Regions from separate parts of the Candidatus Pelagibacter sp. HIMB1746 genome, predicted to be linked through region 2. Evidence: riboswitches for the same ligand, from Rfam matches in the RefSeq annotation. Region 2 holds a riboswitch; the other holds the start of a gene.
The links. A riboswitch is a leader RNA that binds a small molecule or an ion and turns the genes downstream of it on or off. The one in region 2 is predicted to bind S-adenosylmethionine.

Region 1 (3,415 bases), on a different contig from region 2:
AATTATTTGTTGGTTTTTTTCCACCTTTTACAAATGAAAAATGGTTAGAATATTTTAATTTATATAAAACAATTCCTGAATACAGCCAACAAAACTTCAATATGACGCTTGATGAATTTAAAGTAATATTTTGGTGGGAGTGGGGACACAGGCAGTTAGGGAGAATAATTGGTTTAACAGTATTACTTCCAATGGTTTATTTTTCATTTAAACAAGGAGTTTGGATTATAAAAAAATATGGACTCATTTTTTTACTGGTTTGTTTTCAAGGATTTTTGGGTTGGTACATGGTATCAAGTGGATTAGTTGAAAGAATAGATGTTAGTCATTATAGACTAGCAATACATTTGGTAACAGCATTTATCATTTTATCAATTGTATATTGGCAATTTTTAAAGTTATCATCCTCTTCAAATCAAACAATTTCAATTAATCTTTTTATAGTAAAAATTTTTTTAGTTTTATTATTTTTGCAATTAATTATAGGTGCTTTTGTATCTGGTATGGATGCTGGTAAAATCTATAACACCTGGCCATTGATGGGAGTTAATTATTTTCCTGATGATAGTAGTTTTAAAGAGTTTTTGAATTTGAAAGTTTTTGATAATCCCTCTATTGTTCAATTTATACATAGAAATTTAGCATACTTGATTATTGTCTTTTATGCCTTAATCCTCTTTAAGGTAATTAACACTGGAAACAAAAAATTATACAAACCTATCACTGTAATTGGTTTGACTTTGGCATTTCAAATTTTTCTTGGTGTGATAACTATTTTATCTGGAGTAAAAATGTTATTTGCATCTTTACACCAGATAAATTCTATTTTGATAATACTTTCAACTTTGTATTTTTTATTTATCTCAAAATACAAAAGACAGATTAATTAATTTCTATTTGTAGACATATAAATAAAATTAACTAACTGCTTTTAAATTACCTTTTGATGATTTGTCTAAAGCTTGATCTAAATCATCGATGATATCATCTATATGTTCCAAACCAATACAAAGTCTAACATATCCAGGGGTTACACCTGAAGCAGCTAATTCATCCTCATTTAATTGACTGTGAGTAGTTGTTGCTGGGTGTATTGCTAAACTTCTAGCGTCACCTATATTTGCAACGTGGTAAAACATTTTTAAAGCCTCAATGAATTTTTTACCAGCTTCGATACCACCAGATAATTCAATACCAACTAAAGCACCATTACCATTTTTAAGATATTTTTTTGCTCGACTTGATATCTCTTCATTATGTTCAGTGGAATAAATTACTCTCTTAACTGCTTTATGATTTTTTAAGTACTCAACCACTTTTGCAGCATTATCACAGTGTTGTTTCATTCTTAAAGCAACTGTTTCAAGTCCTTGTATGACGCCAAATGCATTATCCGGAGAAAGAGCTGATCCTAAATCTCTTAATAGGGTTACTCTTGCTCTAACTGCAAAAGCAACATTTGCACCTGTTAATTCGGGCACAGCTTTACCCCAAACAACACCTCCATAACTTGAATCAGGTTCATTAAATAGTGGCTGTCTTTTTGGATCTGCTGTCCAATCAAAATTTCCACCATCTACTAGTGCACCCCCAACTACTGTTCCATGACCTGCTATATATTTTGTTAAAGAATAAACAACCACAGCAGCACCATGTTCAATTGGTTTACAAATTACAGGGGCAGCAGTGTTATCTAAGATTAATGGAATGTTATATTTTCTACCAATATCTGAAACCTCTTTAATTGGAAAAACTCTTAAATATGGGTTTGGTAATGTTTCTCCATAAAAAGCTCTAGTTTTATCGTCTATTGCTTTTTCAAAGTTTTTTGGATCTGAAGGATCTGCATATCTTACTTCTATACCAAGCTTACTTAAAGTATGCGTAAATAAAGAAACTGTTCCACCATAAAGATCTGTTGAACTAACAATATTATCTCCAGCTTGAGCAACGTTTAATATTGCAAAAGTAGAAGCGGTTTGCCCAGATGCTACAGTTAAACTTGCAAGACCACCTTCAAGAGCAGCGATTCTCTTTTCCAACACATCGTTAGTCGGATTCATTATTCGTGTATAGATGTTTCCAAACTCTTTTAACGCAAATAAATTAGCTGCATGTTCAGTGTTATTAAATTGATACGAGGTTGTTCTATAAATTGGAACTGCTACTGAATTTGTAGCTGGATCACTTCTGTAGTCTCCACCATGTATCGCAATAGTTTCTGGATTATTTCTTTTTGTACTCATTTTTACTCCTTTTTTAGTGCTTTTGCTTTATGCAAGGCGCACAATACAGTTCAAATGCCTACCGATATAATTTTATGAAAATTCCATTTTAGCAGTTTTATGCCCGCAATAGGATCAAATCGGCAAGTTATAAATAGCATATTAGTTATGTTTTACAAGCTAAATATAAAATTGACTTTGAATAATTTAATAGTATTAATCCTCGCACAATGACAAAATTCACAAAAAAAGATCAAGTTACTTCATCTTGGTACGAGATAGACGCAAAAAATGCAGTTGTTGGAAGATTAGCGACTGTTGTATCTAATATTATTAGAGGCAAAAATAAGACTACTTATACACCTCACATGGATGATGGAGATTTTGTTGTAGTAAAAAATATCGAACAAGCAAAATTTACTGGCAAGAAGTTTCAAAACAAAAAGTACTATAGACACACAGGACATCCTGGTGGAATTAAAGTTACCACACCAGAAAAACTTCATGAAAAAAAACCTGGAGAAACTTTGAAATTAGCAGTTAAAAGAATGTTGCCTGGTGGTGTTTTGGGTAGAAAACAACTAACAAAATTAAAAATTTATTCTGGAAGTGAGCATCCTCATGCTGCACAAAACCCAAAAGTTATAGAATTAGATAAACTAAACAATAAAAACATTGCAAGAAATTAATATGGAAAACTTACAATCAAACACAAAAACTCCTAAGCTAAAATTAGATTTTAAAGATAGTAAGTATGCAACTGGTAGAAGAAAAACTTCAATAGCAAAAGTTTGGTTAAAAAAAGGTTCTGGTAAAATTTATGTTAATGGCAAATTATATAATGAGTATTTTGCTGATGAAATTCACAAAATGCAAATTACAAGACCTTTTGAAATTATAAATCAAGCTACAGATTATGATGTTAGATGTAGTGTAAAAGGTGGCGGACCTACAGGTCAAGCTGGAGCAATGGTTCATGGTATTTCTAAAGCTTTGGTTCTCTTTGATGAAAATTTAAAAACAACATTGAAAACTGAAAAGCTTACAACCAGAGATTCTAGAGCTGTTGAGAGAAAAAAACCTGGTAGAAGAAAAGCTAGAAGAAGCTTCCAGTTTTCTAAAAGATAATTTTTTTTACAATTTAAACTGCTATAATAAAAAATGCCTAAGCTTAATGCATTAGTTGCCGG
Region 2 (3,415 bases):
TACTTCAGCATTATTAATTTTGTTAGGTGCTACTTGTTATGTAATTGGAGGTCTTTTAACATTAAAAATAAGTAAGAAAAAAAATGAAAATGTAACCAGTTCAATTTTGATTTGGGCTACTATTATATTATTACCTTTAGTATGTTTGATTGAACAACCTTGGAAAACTGTACCAAGATTAGATTCTACTATTTCAGTTATTTATCTTGGGTTGGTATCTACTGGAATTGCTTGGTTATTGAGATTTAGAATTTTAATTAACAATGGTTTAATTTTTCAATCTCAAGTATCTTATTTAATTCCAATATTTGGTACCATTTTAAGTTATATCTTTTTAAAAGAATTAATAACAACGAAAGTTATAATTTCATTGATAGCAGTTATTATAGGTATCTATTTTGTAAGAAAAGGTACAAAATTTAAATAATGTTTTTTATTGCCTCTATATGTGAAGGCCGAGTTTCACAACATCCTCCAAGAATAGTGGCTCCATTTTCTTTAAATTTTTTTGCAAAATTTGATATTTTTTCAGGATCTAAATCTTTTCTTTGACCTAAAAAACTATTGGGGTTGGATCCATCATTTTCTTTATACTGAGAAGTATAACCACCTTTTGGTTTAGTTGTGATAAATCCATTTAATTTGAAACCAAATGGAACTTTAAGTTTTTGAATTTCATCTAAATTATTCTCATAATTTTCAGGCGAAACACATGCTAGAATTACTCCTAGGCAATTTTCAGTAATTATTGAATTAATTTCAGAAATTTTTTCTCCACTTGGTAAAGAGTTTCCTTCAGAAATATGAACCCCAACTAAGTAGGGTTTATTAAATTTCTTAATAGCTTCTATTCCACATCTAATTTCTTTGATACTACTCCAAACATCAAAATAGAAAAAATCTACTGAGGGGTTTAGTATTTGTGCTAATTCCAAATGATCTTTTGTGATTTCTTTTTCACTTCTCTTGTCTTCTTCATATGTCAAATCTTGAGGCGGGAGTCCTCCTGCAATCTTAATGTGTGGATTATTTAATTTAGCTTTTTGTGCAATTTCACAGGCTTTCTGATTTAAGAATTTAAACTGATCTTCTATTCCATTTTCTCTCAATCTTTTTCTTCTCGTTGTAAAAGTTGTAGTTACAATTACATCAGCTCCAGATTTAATAAAATCATTATGAATATTAAGTATTAAGTCGTGGTATTTTTCCTCAATTAAAGCATTTGCACTCCACAAAGTTCCTTTGGGTTCCATACCTCTAGCCAATAATTCTTGACCCATTCCACCATCTAAAATTTTTGTTGTTTTAAAAAAATTTTTATCCATCTTATCCTCACTTTTTTAGTGCTTAAGCTACATGCAGGTGCACAATATAGTTCAACTACCTTGCTAATTAGATCTATTGGGAATTTCCATTTTAGCAGTTTATGCCCGCAATAGGATCAAATCGGCAATTAGATTTATATAATATTATTAAAATTTGTAAATTATTTATTAAAAATTATTTTAGCATTGAAAGAAAATGATCTTCTTTCTTGCTCAATATTAAATGGGTATGCTGTATGCATTAAGTAATTGGGAAATATTAAAAGATCGCCTGTTTTTGGTATCAAATTAAAAATACTTTTTGAAAGAAAAGCTTTTTGCCCATTTATAAAATCAATTGTTCCATTGGTTTTTATTTTTTTATTTTTAACATTTTTATTTTTTGTCATATGTTTTGGAATTTTTAAATAACCAACACCCGATAAGTCGCCTTCATGATAATGTATAGGATTATACTCATTTTTATATTGGCTAACGACCCACAGGTTTAAAATTCTAATTTCTTTAATTTTTTTAATATGTTCTTTAGTTAGAAAAATTTTAATATTTTTTATTAATTCTTTTTCTAAATTTTTTTTTATAAAACTTTTAGAAATTTGAACTTCTTTTCTAATTTGACTTGCTAATTTTGAACTATAATCATTTGATTTTGAGAAGATTTTTGTATCAACTTCCTTGTTAAGTTTTTCTAAAAATTTTTTAGAAATTTTAGATTTTCCTATTGAAGGCCCAAATGGTTTAAAATTTTTCATGAGAGATTAAATATATCAAAAAATAATTAATTCAACTTATGCTATAAGTGTTATGCCCATTCTTATAGCAACAAAAATTACTAGACATGCAGTCATTAGAGCTAATATTTTGTTAGACAAGAATTTTATATTTAAAAAACTTCCAATTTGGCCACCAATTAAGACAGCAATAAATAGTGGCCAGTAATTTAAAAATTCGTCGAAGACTATATCCTTTGTTAATTGTCCACCTATACCAAAAATTGAATTTACTAAAATAAATAAAGATGCAGTACTTGTTATATGCCTTGGAAATCCTGCTTTCATCAAAAATAAAATAGGACTTAAAAATATCCCACCACCAATTCCAACCAAACCAGATATAAAACCAATTATTGATCCTATTAATATTGATAAAACTAGGGGTATTTTTTTAATAACAATTTCTTGTTTGTTAAAAGATTTGCTTTCAATAAGTAAAAAAATTCCAGCTAATATTAAAATAAAGAAAAGTAAAATTTCAAATAAATTTTTGTCAATAGAGATCGATGCTCCTATAAAAGCAAGAGGTATAGAACCAATTAAATAAGGATAAAGTAAATTAAAATTAATATTCTTTGATTTTAAAAAATTTATAGAATTTCCAGAAACTACAATAATATTACAAATCAAAGCTAAAATTGGAAAAATATAGTAAGGGATATCCCAAATTAAAAGTAAAGCAAGATAAGTGGAGCCACCACCAAATCCTATACTTGAATATAATATTGCAGTTATAAAAAAAAATATTGTAAGTATAATCATTAAAAAAATTTATTTATGATTGTAAATATAGCTTTACTAACTGTAACAGATACAAGAACAATTGATAACGATAAATCTGGTGCGATCTTGGTTGAAAAAATTAAAGAGGCCAATCATCAATTAATTGATAGAAAAATTTGTAAAGACAATAAAGCAGATATAGTTAAAATTTTAAAAGATTGGACTAGTCATAAAGATATTGATGTTATCATTACAACTGGTGGTACAGGTTTAACTGGAAGAGATATTACACCTGAGGCTGTTGATGAAATAGCAGATAAACATATTCCAGGATTTGGCGAAGTTTTTAGAACTATTAGTTTAAAAACAGTTGGTACGTCTTCAATTCAATCCAGAGCTTGCGCAGTTCTATCAAATGGTAAATATATATTTGCTTTACCAGGATCCTCAGGAGGAGTAACAGATGCTTGGGATGGTATTCTTAAACATCAATTAGATATTAATCATAAACCTTGTAATTTTGTTGAATTATTTCCTAGACTAAAAGAGAAATAAAAAAATATCTCATTATTTTTCCAAAACTCACAAGCAATA

Region 1: it holds a riboswitch for S-adenosylmethionine, as region 2 does, so the genes downstream of both, ACTTBM_RS02675 (O-acetylhomoserine aminocarboxypropyltransferase/cysteine synthase family protein) here and ACTTBM_RS05460 (homocysteine S-methyltransferase family protein) in region 2, are expected to answer to the same signal.

What each region holds. Positions count from the first base shown of each region.
Region 1 is NZ_JBNAJZ010000001.1:474,207-477,621, forward strand. Features, by position in the region: gene ACTTBM_RS02670 (COX15/CtaA family protein) at 1-890, shown strand, start outside; gene ACTTBM_RS02675 (O-acetylhomoserine aminocarboxypropyltransferase/cysteine synthase family protein) at 918-2,246, opposite strand; SAM riboswitch class V at 2,249-2,315, opposite strand; gene rplM (50S ribosomal protein L13) at 2,456-2,914, shown strand; gene rpsI (30S ribosomal protein S9) at 2,916-3,353, shown strand; gene argC (N-acetyl-gamma-glutamyl-phosphate reductase) at 3,387-3,415, shown strand, end outside.
Region 2 is NZ_JBNAJZ010000003.1:254,999-258,413, reverse strand. Features, by position in the region: gene ACTTBM_RS05465 (DMT family transporter) at 1-427, shown strand, start outside; gene ACTTBM_RS05460 (homocysteine S-methyltransferase family protein) at 420-1,325, opposite strand; SAM riboswitch class V at 1,333-1,395, opposite strand; gene ACTTBM_RS05455 (putative 2OG-Fe(II) oxygenase) at 1,487-2,077, opposite strand; gene ACTTBM_RS05450 (sulfite exporter TauE/SafE family protein) at 2,114-2,860, opposite strand; gene ACTTBM_RS05445 (molybdenum cofactor synthesis domain-containing protein) at 2,876-3,376, shown strand; gene ACTTBM_RS05440 (YqaA family protein) at 3,357-3,415, opposite strand, start outside.